DNA from 3 places in the Thermoanaerobacter ethanolicus JW 200 genome. Region 1 is predicted to be linked to each of the others. Evidence: riboswitches for the same ligand, from Rfam matches in the RefSeq annotation. Region 1 holds a riboswitch; each other region holds the start of a gene.

Region 1 (6,094 bases):
TTTTTGTAAATCGTGCTATGGCATTTATATTTCCATCTATGATGCTTGTGATGAATGGAATTACTCTTTTGATAGTATGGGTAGGAGCTCACCAAATCCAAAATTCCAGCATGCAAGTTGGAGACATGATGGCATTTATGCAATACGCTATACAGATTATCTTTGCATTTTTGATGTTCTCAATGCTGTTTATAATGATACCAAGAGCATCAGTATCGGCAGAGCGTATTGCTGAGGTTTTGGCTACAGAGCCTTCTATAAAAGACCCAGAAAATCCAAAACAATTTAATGAAAATATGGCTGGAACTGTAGAATTTAGGAATGTATCTTTTAAATATCCAGGTGCTGAAGAATACGCTTTAAAGGATATAAACTTCAAGGTTTTGCCAGGGCAGACAGTAGGCATAATAGGAAGAACAGGTTCTGGAAAGAGTACCTTAGTGAATTTGATCTTGAGATTTTACGATGTGACAGAAGGACAGGTTTTGGTTGATGGTGTAGATGTAAGAGAGGTAAGGCAGGAAGATTTACGCAGCAGAATAGGATATGTACCCCAAAAAAGTTGGCTTTTCAGTGGTACAATTAAATCAAATTTGAAATACGGAAATGACCAGGCTACGGACGAGGAAGTAAAAGAAGCAGCAGAAATTGCACAAGCAATGGAATTTATAAATGAAAAGACCAAGAAATTTGATTCAGAGATTGCACAAGGAGGAACAAACGTTTCAGGAGGGCAAAAGCAGAGGCTTTCCATTGCTCGTGCTCTTGTTAAAAAGCCTGAAATATACATTTTTGATGAAAGTTTTTCAGCTCTTGACTTCAAAACAGAGTCAGCTTTAAGGAAAGCCTTAAGAGAAAGGCTAAAATCAAGCACTGTTATAATGGTGTCACAAAGGGTGTCAACTCTTTTGCATGCAGACCAAATAATAGTGCTTGAAGAAGGTAAAATTGTGGGCATAGGGAAACACAAAGACCTACTTAAAAACTGTCAAACTTACAGAGAAATAGCTTTATCACAGCTGTCGGAGGAGGAATTGGCATGAGTGAAAATAGAAGAATAGACCCCAAACAGATGCCCAGACTTCGCGGGCCAGGAATGGGAGGCGGTCCCCATGGCATGGTTCGCGGTGGAGAAAAAGCGCGAGATTTTAAAGGCACAATGAAAAAGTTGATAAAATATTTATCAGCTTATAAAATTTCTATAATAAGTGTATTTATATTAGCAGCTCTTAGTGCTTCCTTCTCCATTGCGGGTCCTAAAATACTCAGTAAAGCCATAACCAAAATTTTTGAAGGTGTAATGAATAAAATAACAGGGCAAGGCAGTGGCATAGACTTTGAATATGTAGGAAAGATAATTCTAATTCTCATAGGCTTATATGGTTTAAGTGCTTTATTCGGATACCTGCAAGGATGGATAATGTCTGGGGTTGCGATGAAAGTTACCTATAGATTTAGAAAAGAAATTTCTGAAAAAATTAACCGCCTGCCTTTGAAATATTTTGAAAGCACAAATCAAGGGGAAATATTGTCACGTATTACAAATGACGTGGATACAATTACTCAGACTCTCAATCAAAGCTTGACTCAGATAATCACTTCTGTGACGACAGTAGTAGGCGTTTTGATTATGATGTTTACCATAAACTGGCTTATGACTTTAGTGGCGCTTTTGATAATTCCTTTGTCTTCTTTGGTAATTGCCTTTATTGTCAAACATTCACAAATGTATTTTAGAGAGCAGCAGGATTATTTAGGGCATGTAAATGGTCATGTGGAGGAAGTATATGGAGGCCATAATATAGTAAAGGCTTTTAATGGAGAGAAAAAGAGCATTGAAAAGTTTGATGTATTAAATAACACTTTGTACGGAGCAGCTTGGAAGTCACAGTTTTTGACAGGTATTATGATGCCACTTATGAATGTAATAGGAAACTTGGGTTATGTGGCGGTTACAGTTTTGGGTAGTTGGTTGGTCATAAAAAATGCAATAGAAGTGGGGGATATTCAGGCGTTTATACAGTACATCCGATCTTTTACACAGCCTATTGCTCAGATTGCAAATATTTCCAATATACTGCAACAAACTGCTGCCTGTGCAGAAAGAGTATTTGAGTTTTTGGAGGAAGAAGAGGAAGTTCCAGATAATCCACAGCCTGTAAAAATTGAAGATATAAAAGGGAATGTGGAGTTTAGAAATGTTCGTTTTGGATATAGACCTGATAAAATGGTGATAAATAACTTTTCTGCTTCTATTAAGGCAGGACAAAAAGTTGCAATTGTCGGTCCTACTGGTGCAGGAAAGACTACTATAGTGAAACTTTTAATGCGCTTTTACGATGTGAATGAAGGAGCTATTTTGATTGACGGGCATGATATAAGAGATTTTACGAGAGAAGATTTGCGTTCACTTTTTGGCATGGTGCTTCAGGATACTTGGCTTTACAATGGTACTATTATGGACAATATAAGATATGGCCGTCTCGATGCTACTGATGAGGAAGTTATAAAAGCTGCTAAGGCAGCTCATGTTGACAGTTTTGTAAGGACATTGCCAGGGGGCTATAACATGGTATTAAATGAAGAGACCACAAATATTTCTCAAGGGCAAAAGCAGTTACTAACTATAGCAAGAGCTATTTTGAAAGATCCCAAAATTCTCATACTCGATGAGGCTACAAGCTCTGTAGATACCCTTACAGAAATACAAATACAAAAAGCGATGGATTACCTTATGAAAGGACGCACAAGCTTTATAATCGCTCATAGGCTTTCTACGATAAGGGATGCTGACTTGATACTTGTCATGAACCATGGAGATATTATAGAGCAAGGTACCCACGAAGAGCTTCTTAAAAAAGGCGGTTTTTATGCAAGTCTCTATAACAGTCAGTTTGAAAAAGAGGAAGAGATGGCAAGTTAATACCATTTGATGTGTGTGCAAAACGTCAGCAACCTACAAAGCTTGGCCATCCGCATTTGATAATTATTCTTGACACAGACTACAGAAAATGATAAATTAAAGGTGAAAACAAAATAGGTGGTTATGTCCGCTGGGGGAGCCTTAATGGCTGAGATGGCATTGATGCCAAACCCTTGGAACCTGATGAGGGTAATGCCTCCGTAGGGAATGCGGCTCAAAAATACCGCATTTCGCGGTATTTTTTTCAGCGAACATAGCCTCTAAATATCATGGAGGTGTTTTTTATTATGTCCTACATTATAAGTATATTTTCTGATTTTGCCAAAATAAAACCAGTGACCTTATCAGTTATATTGGCAATTTTATTGGCAGCTTTTCTTTTATATCTGATGCGAAGAAGTGTCAAATTTGACACAAAGATGCTTGTCTACGGAGCACTTTCAATCGCTATTTCTTTTGTGCTGTCATATATAAGGTTTTACCATTGGCCACAGGGTGGTTCCATAACGCCTGCCAGCATGCTTCCACTTTTTATATTTGCGTATTATTATGGACCAGGTCCTGGTGTGATTGTTGGCATGGCATATGGACTTTTGCAACTTATTCAAGACCCCTTTATAGTCCAATGGGTGCAAGTACTTCTCGACTATCCTTTGGCTTTTGGTGCATTAGGACTTGCTGGCTTTTTTAGAAAAAACCTGAGTTTGGGAATTTTAGTCGGCGGATTTGGACGATTTTTCTCTCACTTTTTATCCGGAGTATTCTTTTTTGCAAGCTATGCGCCAAAAGGAATGAGTCCTATAGTTTATTCACTTTTAGTTAATGGAAGCATAATAGGTGTAGAAGTGGCAATATGTTTTGCAGTTTCACTAATTCCTCAAGTTAGAAATGCTATCGAGGAAATTAAAAAGAAAGCAATTGCTTAAAGGGGTATTTCCCCTTTTTTATTTTTTTTCAATGGATAGCCAAAATAATGGTATAATATTTTGTAAGAAAAAATTTAACATAAAATTAACATCCCTATAATGTTTTTTTAATGTTATCATAAGATAATTTAATCAAAGGTTATGGGAAAGCCCATGGATAAATAGGAACAGGCCATAAAAGAGTAGCAAAGGCTGTTGAAAAAGCTTTTGAAAAGTACGATAATGTATATATAATTGTAGATATAAAGAATATAAAATCCTTTTGAAAGTTAAGAGAATTGTTGTTTGAAAACCTTGATAAACTTAAGTATATGAAAAAAGAATGGAAGAATTGGTTTATAAAAATTCCGCTGATAGAGTGTGTGAAATTGTGCTGAAAAATTTCGATGAAAGCATTAGTGAAATGAGATTATAGGGAGGGGATTTTGCTGATGCAAATAAAAAGAGTGCTTCTTGACAAAGACAAAAACATTTTTTTCTATATAAACAAAAGAATAAAATGTAATATATTGGACAAAATAATGCCTAAAATAACTCATATAGGAGGTCCTTTTTTTACAATATTTTCTTGCTTATCTTTAATATTTTTCGGAAAAAACAATGTGAAAGCCTCTGCTTTAGAAGCTTTAACTGCTCTTGTAAGCAGCCATTTGTTTGTTCAGCTCTTAAAAAGAAAATATACAAGACCAAGGCCTTATATGGTATTAGCTAATACAAATACTTTTAAACATCTTTTAAAAGATTATTCTTTTCCTTCAGGTCACGCTACTGCCAGTTTTTCACTTGCTATGACTTTTTCAATGTTTTTTCCAAGCCTTGCACTGTTCTTTATTTCGCTGGCAGTACTTGTAGGGATTTCAAGGATATACATTGGACTGCATTATCCTTCAGATGTATTAATGGGCTCAACGATAGGTATTACTTTTTCTTATCTAACCCATTTTATAGCTACAAAGTTGTTTTTGTAAAAAATTTTTCAAAATAGATTGACAGATTGTAAATAGAAGAATATAATGTAGAAGGGCACAAGTTAATACAATCGTTAGGTGAGGCTCCTATACAGATATACGCTGCTGCCCGGAAACATCGAGAGATGCTAACGGGTCAACAAGTATTACCGAATTAAGGTTTTACTTAATGCAGCTGGAGGATGCTCCAAAGCTGTATAGTGCCAAAGCTCAACGAATTGAAATGTTAAAAAACCTCTTTCATTCGTTGAGAGGTTTTTTAATTTGCGAAAAAACGGAGGTGAGAAGAATGGACGGTGGAGGTAGTAGTAAAAGCTATAAAGGTATATGTAATATGACATTGAAGAAGGATGGGCATAGTTTGAGGCCACGTCCATTCTTCTCACACGTGGCCTTTTCAATAAATTTTGCTATTTCTTAAAATGCCTATTTATCCCTTCTTTTGATGTCCTATTACATATACCTCCAAAACAATTCCTTTTAATTCCATCGTCTAAGTGCGAAAGTTTTTCACAAAAAAACAAATACTGTAACTGTAAGGTTGCAAAAGACTCAGCAGCCTTAGTCTATTATTGTGTTTTGGAGGTGTATGGAAATGATCAAAATCGCAAAGAAAAATGGATTCACAGATACGATACTTACCCAATTAATTGAGTTTGCGAAAAAAGATGTAGATGAAGTTTTGGCACAATTAGGCACAGATAGAGAAGGTTTGACTTCTGAGGAAGCAGAAGATAGACTTGAAATGTATGGTTTAAATGAAGTAGCCCATGAAAAACCAGCTCCTTGGTATATTCAATTGATTAAAGCTTTTATTAATCCCTTCATAGGTATATTGGTATTTTTGGCAATTGTGTCATATATAACTGATGTACTTTTTACTGCACCTCAAGACAGAGATTGGAGCACCATAATTATTATCTCTATAATGGTAACGGTTAGTGGACTGCTTCGCTTTGTTCAAGAGTACCGCTCCAATATAGAAGCGGAAAAATTGAAAGCCCTTGTTCACACGACTGCTGCAGTTATTCGCAAAGATACAGGTGAGAGAGAAATAAAAATGGAAGAAATAGTACCTGGTGATATAATACATTTGGCAGCAGGAGATATGGTACCTGCAGATGTTAGGGTTATTACTTCCAAGGACTTATTCATAAACCAAGCGACCTTGTCAGGAGAATCTGAACCAGTTGAGAAATATCCGGATTTAAAAGAAGAAAAAAGGAAAGCTAAGGATTTAAACCTCTCAGACTTAGAAAATATATGCTTTATGGGTA
Region 2 (6,094 bases), 430 kb from region 1:
AGCGTGTTCCACAAGTATCACGTTATTTTTTTCTTTATTTAATTTTCCATAAGTTTCATAAACAATAGTAAGTTCATCAAAGCTATATCCACTTTCTGTAGTGAATATATTTTTCCCTTTTAGTGTAACCTTTTTTTCCTCAACTATCATTTACATCAACCTTTCCTTATCTATTCTTGCGATGCATAAAGGGCATTATCAAGGTCTTCTAATATATCTTCTATGTCTTCCAGCCCTACAGAAAGTCTTATCATATCCTCCGTAACACCAGAAGCTAACTGTTCTTCTTTTGATAACTGCTGATGGGTCGTGCTGGCTGGATGTATAACCAAAGACTTTGCATCCCCTATATTAGCAAGATGAGTAAATAATTTTAAACTCTCTATAAACTTAATGCCTGCTTTTAATCCACCTTTTATACCAAAAGTCAAAACTCCTCCTTGCCCTCTTGGCAAATACTTTTGTGCCAAAGCATAATAGGGACTTGATTTAAGTCCTGGATAATTCACCCACGAAACGTAGGGATGAGAAGCTAAAAACTCTGCAACTTTTAAAGCATTTTGACTGTGCCTTTCCATCCTAAGAGATAGAGTCTCTAATCCTTGTGCGAATAAAAATGCATTAAATGGACTCAAAGCAGTACCCAAATCCCTTAAAAGCTGCACCCTCGCTTTTACAATATAAGCTGCTTCGCCTACATCTTTTACATACCTTATACCATGATAACTTGGATCTGGTTCTGTAAGTTCTGGAAACTTTCCATTGTCCCAATTAAATTTTCCAGAATCTACTATAACTCCACCTATAGAAGTCCCATGTCCACCTATAAATTTAGTCGCCGAATGTACCACTATATCAGCCCCAAACTCGATAGGCCGTGCAAGGTAAGGAGTTGCAAAAGTATTATCTACAATGAGAGGAATTCCTGCAGTGTGGGCAATTTCTGCTATTTTTTCAATGTCAGCCACGTCAATCTTTGGATTGCCAATAGTCTCAACGTACAAAGCTTTTGTGTTATCTGTTATTTGACTTTTAAAGTTTTCAGGATTGCTGGGGTCCACAAACTTAAAATTTATACCAAACTTTTTCAAAGTAGTCGCAAAAAGATTATAAGTCCCTCCATAAAGATTGGTAGAAGATACAATCTCGTCTCCTACTCCTGCGATATTAGTAACTGCCAGCGTTATAGCTGCTTGACCTGAAGATACAGCAAGGGCACCTACCCCACCTTCTAATGCAGCTATTCTCTTTTCAAAAACGTCAACTGTGGGGTTCATCATTCGAGTATATATATACCCTTCTTCTTTTAAGGCAAAGAGGTCTGCAGCGTGCTCAGTACTTTTAAAAGCAAAGGAAGAAGTTTGATATATAGGAAGGGCTACAGCTCCCGTAGTTGGGTCAGGCTCCCACCCTTCATGAATTGCCAAAGTTGAAAAACCATATTTTTTAGACATACTTTTAACTCCTTTCACAAAATTTTTTTAAATCACTTCTACAAAATCCTCAAATTTACTTACTTCTTCTGTTATATCCTCTTGCAAAACTTTAAAAATAGTTTTTATCTCGGTTATTTTTTCTAATTTTTCTGTAAATGTCTCAACACTTTTCTTCATTTTAACAATAGCTGTAAATGTGCCGTTTTCATAGGAAGATTCCACAATTGATACTTTTTGTTCTTTTAAAAACTTTAAAACTTTTTTCAAACCTAAAATATTTTCTTTATGAGTTTCAAGCCTTATATAAAAAGTATCTGTAAAACTTCCCTGACGAATTGGAAGAAAGTTTATCCTCTTATTATCTTTGATATCATAGTTTAACAATATATCAATTAAATCTGCCACTACAGCATCCCCTGTAGGAAGTTCTCCAGCACCTTTTCCTACAAAAACATATTCACCAAAACTATCCCCTCTAAGTATGATAGCATTATTTACGTCGTTTATCCTTGACAAAATATTATTTTCTTCGACTAAAACTGGTTCCACTCCTGCAAAGATGCCATCTTTGACTTTTTTGCCCCAGGCAAATAATTTTATTTTATATCCCCACTTATTGATGTAATTTAAATCTTGAGTCGTGATTTCGTCTATTCCTTTTCTGGTTATAGAATTTACTGGCACGTTTATATTGAACACTTTCCTCATTAATATAGCAAGTTTATAAAGGGCATCAAAGCCTTTTACGTCATAATCGGGATTTGCTTCTGCATATCCTAATTGCTGGGCTTCTTTAAGTGCTTCTTTATAACTTCTACCTTCAGTAGTCATTTTGGTGAGAATATAATTAGTAGTGCCATTTATTATACCGCCTACAAAATCTATTTCATCTGTAATTTTTAATCTATCAATTTGATGCAGTATAGGTATAGCCCCACCTACACTTGCCTCACATTTTAGAAATACTCTATTCTTTTCTGCTATTTCATTTAATTCTTCTCCATGCTTAGCTATCAATTCTTTATTTGCAGTGATTACATGCTTCCCTGAAGCCAAAGCCTCCTTCACATATTCGTAAGCTGGAGAAATACCTCCTATTGCTTCAATAACTATTTTTATCTCTTTATCTTTCAAAATTTCTTCAGCATTTTGGGTAAGTAGTCCTTCTACCTTCACTTTCCTTGGCTTATTGAGATTTTTCACGAGTATCTTCTTTATCTCAGGATAAACCCCTGTACTCTCCCTTATATGACCTCCTCTTGAAGTTATCAATTTATATACTCCTGTTCCTACTGTTCCAAGTCCTAATAATCCGATTTTTATTTTCATGTCACACCTCCAAATAAATTTTTAGGCCCTCTTCTCAATGAGAAGAGGGCCTAATAATCCGCCACTCCTCTCATCTCTCAGGTTAGACACCCTAACCTGCAGGATTTGGCACCAGACGCATATAAATGCCGGTTGCCGGGTTTCATCGGGCCAGTCCCTCCACCACTCTTGATAAGAGGTTTGTGTGTAATATATTCAATTTTGCATGTTGTAATCTATGTTATCACTTTGAAACTGTAAAGTCAAGAACTTTTTTTGTACTCTTTCTTAAATTTTTTCTAAATTTTAATATACGCCGATTTTTTTTAGTGGTATAATAATATTGTATAATATTTATACTCTATCGATTATAAAAATTTAATATTTGCCACATGGGGTGCCGGCGTAACCGGCTGAGAAAAAGGTGTTGCCTTTTAACCCATCGAACCTGTTAGGTTAGTACCTGCGTAGGGATGTGGTCATCTGCCATGGCTATAATCCCCATGGTTTATTTATTTTTTAAGGAGGTTTTTATTATGACACAATTGGAATACGCCCTTTCAGGCATTGTCACAAAAGAGATGAAAATAGTCGCAGAGTATGAAGGAGTAGACGAAGAATTTATTTTAGAAGGAGTTAAAAAAGGAGAAATAGTAATACCATCAAACATCAACCACAAAAACCTCATTCCCAAAGGCATAGGAAGGGGTTTATCGACAAAAGTAAATGCCAATATAGGAACCTCTGATGCATACCCTGAAATTGAAAAAGAAATTGAAAAATTAAATGTTGCTGTAAAAGCTGGAGCAGATGCGGTAATGGATTTAAGCACAGGGGGCGACATTAACCAATCTCGTAGAAAAATACTTGAAAATTCCCCTGTCCCTGTAGGCACTGTCCCTATGTATCAAGCAGCTGTAGAATCTATATCCAAATACGGTAGCATTGTAGCTATGCCTGAAGAATTTATTTTTGAAGTTATAGAAGAACAAGCAAAAGACGGGGTTGATTTTATTACAGTCCACTGTGGTCTAACATTTGAATCATTGAAAAAGCTTAAAGACAACGGCCGAGTGATGGATATAGTAAGCCGCGGTGGCTCCTTTACAATTGCTTGGATGCTCCATAACGACAAAGAAAATCCTTTGTATAAACATTTTGATAGGCTCCTTGATATTGCTAAAAAATATGACATAACTCTAAGCTTAGGAGATGGACTGCGTCCAGGTTGTCTTGAAGATGCTACAGACGCAGCACAAATTCAAGAACTTATAATCCTTGGCGAATTGGTAAAGAAATCTCGAGAGGCAGGAGTTCAAGTTATGGTAGAAGGACCCGGGCATGTGCCAATTGACCAAATTGAAGCAAATGTAAAACTTCAAAAACAACTTTGTCACAACGCTCCTTTTTATGTGCTTGGCCCTATTGTGACTGATATAGCTCCTGGTTATGACCACATAACTTCAGCAATCGGAGGAGCAATTGCAGCAGCTTCTGGTGCTGATTTCCTTTGCTATGTTACACCCGCTGAACATCTCGGACTTCCAGACAAAGAAGATGTCAAAGAAGGCGTTATTGCAGCAAAAATAGCTGCCCATGCTGCAGATATCGCAAAAGGCGTAAAAGGTGCTAAAGAAAAAGATTTAACTATGGCTAGAGCTAGAAAAGCCTTAAACTGGGATGACCAAATAAAGCTTTCTATAGACCCTGATAAAGCTTTTAAATATCGCGTCAATAAAAACATATCTACAGCCAAAACTTGCAGTATGTGCGGAAAATTCTGCGCTATGAAAATTGTCAGTGAGTACCTTGGAACTTCAACTATGACTTGCTAATACCTTTGCCTTATTTACATTCCCCCCTTGATTTTCTTTGCTAATTTCTGCTATAATAGAGGAAAACATCAAGGGGGTATTTTTTATGGAAAAGTGGCAGTGCACAGTATGCGGGTACATCTATGATCCAGAAGAAGGAGACCCATCACAAGGAATTGAACCAGGAACTCCTTTTGAAGAATTGCCTGATGATTGGGTCTGCCCGGACTGTGGAGTAGGAAAAGATATGTTTGAAAAAATGTGAGGGAGCAATTGCTCTCTCTTTTTATTGATTTTTAATAAGATTCATATTATTATAGTTGTATGAAATCATTATGCTCAAACAAAGATATAATCAAACTGTGGAGGGCGTGTAAATTTAATGAGTGAAGGTTTTAGGAGGTTAACTCCTGAAGAAGCTTTAGAAATTATAAAAAAGCAACAGCGAGGAAAATTAAAAATATTCTTAGGATATGCTCCTGGTGTTGGAAAAACTTATGCAATGCTCAATGAAGGCAACAGGCGTCTTAAAAGAGGTCAAGATGTAGTAATAGGTTATGTGGAAACTCATGGAAGAAAAGAGACAGAAGCACAAATAGGAAATTTAGAAATAATCCCGCGAAAAAAAATTGAATACCACGGCATGATATTAGAAGAAATGGATACCGACGCCATAATTGCTCGTAAACCAGAAGTAGTTTTGATAGATGAATTGGCACATACGAATGCGCCTGGCTCTAAGCACAAAAAAAGATATGAAGATGTGGAAGAAATTTTGCGCCATGGAATAAATGTAATTACAACACTTAACATCCAACATTTAGAAAGTTTAAATGACGTTATTCAACAAATCACAGGTGTTGCTGTAAGAGAAACAATCCCTGACAGCATAGTCGATAGCGCAGATGAAATTGTTGCTGTAGATTTGACTCCTGATGCTTTGCTTAATCGATTAAAAAGAGGAGATATTTATCCAGTAAGCAAAGTCGATGAGTGTCTATCTAACTTTTTTAGAAAGGGAAATTTAAATGCTTTAAGAGAGTTAATGCTAAGACTTACCGCCGAAGAAGTAGATATAGAATTAGAAGAATATATGAAAGAGCATGGAATAACTGATACATGGGAAACAAATGAAAAAATAATGGTGTGTATAACACCAAATCCACTATCTAAAAAGCTTATAAGAAGGGGTGCAAGGAGAGCAAGAAGATTCAAATGTGATTGGGTAGTAGTGTATGTAAACTGTACACATTTTCTTGCACCTAAACTTACTGAAAAAGATAAAGAAGTTTTAGAAAGCCATTTTATGTTAGCAAAACAATTAGGAGCAGAAGTCTACACATTGACAGGAAAAAGCGTGTCTGATGAGCTTTTAAAATTTGCAAAGCAAATGCACATTACACAAATAATAATAGGGCATTCTCAAAGGTCAAGACTGCAAACCTTTTTTAGAGGTTCTACTGTTATAAAGTTAATTAAAAAAGCAAAAAATATAGAAATTCACGTAATACCTTATAAATAACTTCTTCATTACTA
Region 3 (6,094 bases), 1.0 Mb from region 1:
ATATCTTTTAAATGATGATTTTGGATTTATATATTTGCCAAAAGAATTAAGAAAGGCAAAAATGCTTGACCTGGAGGTGGTACGATGAAAACCATAAATGCGTCAGGAATTTATTATAGAGACCTTAATGAAATAATTAAAGAGTTAGTTCGTTCAGGTGAAGACATAATTAATTTAAAAAATGTCAATGGTCAGCGATATATAGGAGATAATTTATCTGGGACTACAAAAATAAATATCGAAGGTACACCTGGCAATGACATGGCGGCTTTTATGGACGGCCTTACAATAGAAGTTTTTGGTAATGGACAGGATGCAATAGGAAATACAATGAACGATGGGAATATTATTATACATGGACATGCAGGTGATGTCGTTGGTTACGGAATGAGGGGTGGATCTATCTATATAAAAGATAGTGTTGGTTATAGAGTTGGCATACACATGAAAGAATACAAAGATAAAGTTCCCGTAATAGTTATTGGAGGAAGTGCAGGAGATTTCTTTGGTGAATATATGGCAGGTGGATGTATGATTGTGCTAAACTTGAAAAATGATGAAAATATAGTTGGAGAATATTGTGGTACAGGTATGCATGGAGGAGTTATATATTTGAGAGGAGATGTAGAAGACTATAAACTTGGAAAAGAAGTTATTAAAGAAAAGATAGATGACAAAGATTACGCGTTTATCCAAAAGTATGTTGAAAATTTTTGTCAATATTTTGATTATGATTTTCAAAAGATTATGAATCATTCTTTTGTCAAATTGCATCCGATAGGCAAAAGACCCTATGGAAATATGTATGCATAAAAGACGGGGAAGACCCCGTCCCTTACTTTTTTGACATGACCTTTTTCCTATAGCCATAATCTTTTGCAATTGGTCTGCCTATGCTATTTATTTTACCAGTAATACAGCTAAAGCAATGGGCGGGAGTGTCATTTATACAGATTTTGCCTGGATATAATGCGTACAATTTTCTGTATTCCCCTTCTGTAACATTTGGCATTACAACATTTGCTCCACTACGAAGTGCTATCAACCTTCCATTAACATTTAGGGTTTCCATTGCTGTAGTTGCCGGAATATTAATATCAGGCATCAAAAGCCTTGTTATGGCCATAACTTTTAAACTGAGTTCAAATGTGCCTCCCTTTTCATTTTTTAATGGTGTATCGGGATTCGGGATAAATGGACCAACCCCTATCATATCAGCATCAATTTCTTTAAAAAATAGAATGTCATCTGCAATGGATTCTATAGTTTGTCCAGGAAGTCCTATGAGACATCCAGTTCCAACTTCGTAACCTAATTCTTTTAAATCTTTAAGACACCTTTTTCTATTTTCATGACTCATATTAGGATCGAGTTTTTCATAAAGTTCTTTATCCGTTGTTTCTATTCTTAACAAATATCTATCTGCTCCAGCTTCTTTATATGCCTTATATTCTTCTCTTGTTTTTTCGCCTATACTTAGAGTTATTGCAATATCGAGTTGTTTTATGGATTTTATGATTTTAGTCATCCTTTCAACATTGAAAAAATCATCTTCGCCAGACTGCAATACTACAGTTCTATATCCTAAATTGCGGGCATTTTTGGCAAAATTAATTATCTGTTCTGGCTTTAATCTATAACGTTTTATATTTTTGTTATCTCTTCTTAGACCACAATATAAGCAATTTTGCTTACATATATTAGAAAATTCAATAAGTCCTCTTAAATGCACTTCATCTCCCACATATTTTTTTCTTACTCTATCTGCGGCTTTAAATAATTCATCGTTATATTGATCGTCCTTTAAAAGCTCAACTATTTCATTCTTTGAGAGAGTGTGTGTTTCTTCAGCTTTTTTTATTAGTTCTAACAAAAAGTTCACCTACCTCAATAAATTTAAACTTCAAATTGGCAAATAAAATTATTAAAAAGATAGCAAAGTTTTTTGTGGCTAAATAAAAATGAGTAATTTTTTAAAATATGCGTGAAAGTACCGTATTTCTCTAATATTAGTTGTTAAAGCTAAAAACATTGATAGAAGGAGAAACCTTTACGATATGAGTTTAACATTTAATGCTCTAAAAGAAAAGATGTTTTTAAAATATATTTGTTATCGTCAATATATCCATTCACATTACTTTAATGTTGTGATATGGTGTTATTATATTATTGTAGATACTTTAACTCGAACAGGTTAAAATAAAAATATAAAGAGAGAAAGTGTCACAAAATGCCAAGAGGTCAAAGAAAATATAGTGAAGAGTTCAAAAACACTATAGTAGAGTTGAAGCTTGGTATAATAGAAAAAGACTACATAGCAGTATAGGGTATATGACTCCGCAACAATTTGAGGATTTGATTAAAAAATCTGCATAAAAATTTCGAGTTTTTGTGTCTACCATATTGACATAAATCCACTGGTACAGCTACTGTAATTGTAGACTAGCAAACGTGAGACAAAAATATGTTAAAAGTCAGGGAAGCTTGATAATTTCAAGCCCATGACTTTTAATATTATTAGTATACGCCGATTATTAACATTCATTTAGCAGTAAAGGATGTCCTTATGATAATGCATGTATAGAATCCTTTCATACTTCTTTAAAGAAAGAATAAGTAAATATAGTTACTTACTATACTATAAGGATTTATAAATGGGGCAATAAAGGCAATAGATAAGAATAGATGTTATAACTTGGAGTTGACCATTTTCTAAGATAGTGCTATAATTGTATACAGAGATTGTTATAAATTTAACAATAGGAGGTAATTAAAGTGTGGGAAACAAAAATAAATCCAAATAAGGTTTTTGAACTTCGCTGCAAAAACACGACTTATTTTGGAATAGGTAGTATAAAAAAGATAAAAGATATTCTAGAAGTTCTTAAAAACAAAGGTATCAACAATGTCATTCTTGTAACCGGTAAAGGTTCCTATAAAGCCAGTGGGGCCTGGGATGTGGTAAAACCGGCTCTTGAGACACTCGGATTCAAATATTCACTTTATGACAAAGTTGGGCCCAATCCTACTGTTGACATGATCGATGAGGCGGCCAAAATCGGCCGGGAAACCGGGGCAAAAGCTGTTATCGGCATTGGCGGTGGCAGCCCTATAGATACCGCGAAAAGTGTGGCTGTACTGCTGGAATACACTGATAAAAATGCAAGAGAACTTTATGAACAGAAATTCATACCTGAAAAAGCTGCTCCTATTATAGCTATAAACCTTACTCATGGTACTGGTACCGAAGTAGACAGATTTGCGGTGGCTACAATCCCAGAAAAAAATTATAAGCCTGCAATTGCTTATGATTGCCTGTATCCTATGTATGCCATAGATGACCCTTCCCTTATGACAAAGCTTGACAAAAAACAGACAATAGCGGTTACTATAGATGCTTTAAACCACGTTACCGAAGCTGCTACCACTCTTGTAGCGTCACCTTACAGCGTCCTAATGGCAAAAGAAACAGTGAGGCTGATAGTTCGTTACCTACCCGCTGCTGTAAATGACCCTGAAAACCTTGTGGCCAGATACTATTTGCTTTACGCTTCTGCTTTAGCTGGTATTTCTTTTGACAATGGCCTTTTGCACCTTACCCATGCGCTAGAGCATCCTCTGAGTGCAGTAAAACCCGAGATAGCTCATGGTCTTGGACTTGGTGCTATACTGCCTGCGGTGGTAAAGGCTATTTATCCATCTGTTGCAGAAGTTCTGGCTGAAGTATATAGTCCTATAGTGCCTGGGCTAAAAGGTCTGCCTGCTGAAGCAGAATATGTAGCTAAAAAGGTTGAAGAATGGCTCTTTAAGGTAGGATGCACCCAAAAACTTTCGGACTTTGGATTCACAAAAGAGGATATTCCGACTCTGGTAAGGCTTGCTAAAACTACGCCTTCTCTGGACGGATTGCTTTCTAATGCACCAGTGGAAGCAACTGAAGCTGTTATTGCCAAGATTTATGAAGAATCTTTCTAAAATTTAATTTAAAAATTTCACAGCAAGCAGATAGACAATAGGCAATGAACAAGAACAGTATAGTTATTATTTTAACCATGTTGAAGGCAAAGAAATTTTAATCTTTGCAGACAGCGAAGGACAAACAATAGCACAACAAGTTCAAATAGGATATCTTTTTGATAAATAAGAAATGAAGACTGAGAAATTGAGGAGAGCCCTTAGCTTACAAAAATGAGCTAAGGGCAGTAATTTTATGTTTTTTTGTTAACACTTAAATTTTATCAGAAAAAGGGGAATTTATAACTTAACTCATTAAATATTGATATCATTTTCAAAATAATTGTTGAATTCTTTTGCGTTTGTGGTATAATTAGTTTAAGCAATTTACTTAAAACTAAATATGACAAGTGCTAGGGGAGCCAAAAAGTGGCTGAGAGGGGATTCGTTCCCGACCCTTTGAACCTGTCAGGGTAATGCCTGCGTAGGGAAGCATGCTTTTTAAAACATTTGTAAAAATGCTCACCTCACAGGTGGGCTTATTTTATTATTTGGAGGTGTTTTTATGAAATTAGCCCTTACTATTGCCGGCTCTGACTCTGGGGGAGGAGCAGGTATACAGGCAGATTTAAAGACTTTTTCAGCCCATGGAGTATACGGCATGAGTGTCATTACTTCAATAACAGCGCAAAATACAATGGGGGTTTTGGGAATTGAGGATATAAGTCCTGATATGGTGTATTTGCAGATGAAGACAATTTTTGAGGATTTATATCCAGATGCAGTGAAGATAGGTATGGTGTCTAATGAAGACATAATTAAAATGGTTGCAAAAGGGTTAAAAGATTACAATGTAAAAAATATTGTGTTGGACCCTGTTATGATTTCAAAAAGTGGAAGCTATTTATTGAAGCCGGAAGCAGTGGAGGCTTTGAAAGAGGAACTGATTCCTTTAAGCCTTGTAGTTACGCCAAATCTTATGGAGGCAGGAGAGCTAATTGGAAGGGAAATCAAAAGTGTGTATGACATGAAAGAGGCAGCTAAAAGAATTTTAGATTTTGGTGCAAAAACAGTGGTGGTAAAAGGTGGACATCTTACAGGAGATGCTTTAGATGTATTTTTCGATGGAAAAGAGTTTTATGAAATTACATCAGAGAGAATCGATACTAAAAACACGCATGGTACAGGCTGCACATTTTCCTCAGCTATAGCTGCCAATATCGCTTTAGGCTATGATTTAGTTGAGTCAATAAAAAGAGCGAAGTCATACATTACAGGGGCTATAAAACATTCGTTGGCCATAGGGCATGGAGTAGGTCCCACTAACCATTTTTGGAATATAGAAATAAGGAAGGTGTGAGATATGGACTTAACCCTTTATGCTATAACGGATAGGTCTTACATAAAGGATATGGATATTGCTGACGCAGTAGAATTAGCAATAAAAGGCGGTGCAACAGTAATTCAACTGAGAGAAAAAGACATATCAAGTAGGGAATTTTATGAAATTGCTCTCAAAGTTAAAGAAGTGACAAAAAGAAATAGAATCCCTCTCATTATTAACGACAGAGTGGATATAGCTTTGGCAGTAGATGCAGATGGAGTTCACGTTGGACAGGAGGATTTGCCGGCAGATGTTGTAAGAAAAGTAATAGGTCATGATAAAATAGTAGGGGTATCAGCGAGGACAGTGGAAGAAGCTTTAAAAGCACAAAGAGATGGAGCGGATTATTTAGGAGTGGGAGCGGTGTTTAAGACTCCTACAAAGCCGGAGGCGGAAGCTATTGGAATAGAAGGGCTGAAAAAGATAAAAGAGGCAGTCACTATTCCCGTAGTTGCAATAGGAGGTATAACAAAAGATAATGCTTATGAAGTCATGTTAAAGTCGGGAGTAGACGGGATATCTTCAGTTTCAGCTGTGTTTTATGGGGATATAGAAAACAATACAAGAAAACTTTTGGAGGTTATAGCAAAAGCGATAAACGATAGGAGGAATTTGAAATGAAAAAAGAATTGTTGAAAATTTTAAGAGAGAAAAAACCTTTAGTTCACCATATTACAAATATAGTTACTGTCAATGATTGTGCTAATATAACACTGGCTATAGGAGCATTGCCAGTCATGGCACATGCCTTGGAAG

What was found. A riboswitch is a leader RNA that binds a small molecule or an ion and turns the genes downstream of it on or off. The one in region 1 is predicted to bind thiamine pyrophosphate.
Region 2: another riboswitch for thiamine pyrophosphate. It lies ahead of thiC (phosphomethylpyrimidine synthase ThiC); the one in region 1 lies ahead of thiT (energy-coupled thiamine transporter ThiT).
Region 3: another riboswitch for thiamine pyrophosphate. It lies ahead of thiD (bifunctional hydroxymethylpyrimidine kinase/phosphomethylpyrimidine kinase); the one in region 1 lies ahead of thiT (energy-coupled thiamine transporter ThiT).

What each region holds. Positions count from the first base shown of each region.
Region 1 is NZ_CP033580.1:142,912-149,005, reverse strand. Features, by position in the region: gene EB239_RS00865 (ABC transporter ATP-binding protein) at 1-1,043, shown strand, start outside; gene EB239_RS00860 (ABC transporter ATP-binding protein) at 1,040-2,923, shown strand; TPP riboswitch at 3,046-3,148, shown strand; gene thiT (energy-coupled thiamine transporter ThiT) at 3,211-3,849, shown strand; gene EB239_RS00850 (phosphatase PAP2 family protein) at 4,281-4,817, shown strand; M-box (ykoK) riboswitch at 4,881-5,048, shown strand; gene mgtA (magnesium-translocating P-type ATPase) at 5,413-6,094, shown strand, end outside.
Region 2 is NZ_CP033580.1:2,624,412-2,630,505, forward strand. Features, by position in the region: gene metX (homoserine O-acetyltransferase MetX) at 1-150, opposite strand, end outside; gene EB239_RS13030 (homocysteine synthase) at 171-1,454, opposite strand; gene EB239_RS13035 (homoserine dehydrogenase) at 1,482-2,765, opposite strand; SAM riboswitch class I at 2,833-2,943, opposite strand; TPP riboswitch at 3,128-3,235, shown strand; gene thiC (phosphomethylpyrimidine synthase ThiC) at 3,281-4,579, shown strand; gene rd (rubredoxin) at 4,665-4,823, shown strand; gene EB239_RS13050 (universal stress protein) at 4,941-6,080, shown strand.
Region 3 is NZ_CP033580.1:1,181,714-1,187,807, forward strand. Features, by position in the region: gene EB239_RS05830 (NAD(P)/FAD-dependent oxidoreductase) at 1-88, shown strand, start outside; gene EB239_RS05835 (GltB/FmdC/FwdC-like GXGXG domain-containing protein) at 85-813, shown strand; gene hydE ([FeFe] hydrogenase H-cluster radical SAM maturase HydE) at 836-1,873, opposite strand; partial or broken gene EB239_RS15210 (hypothetical protein) at 2,320-2,376, shown strand; gene EB239_RS05845 (iron-containing alcohol dehydrogenase) at 2,776-3,975, shown strand; TPP riboswitch at 4,360-4,462, shown strand; gene thiD (bifunctional hydroxymethylpyrimidine kinase/phosphomethylpyrimidine kinase) at 4,520-5,314, shown strand; gene thiE (thiamine phosphate synthase) at 5,318-5,959, shown strand; gene thiM (hydroxyethylthiazole kinase) at 5,956-6,094, shown strand, end outside.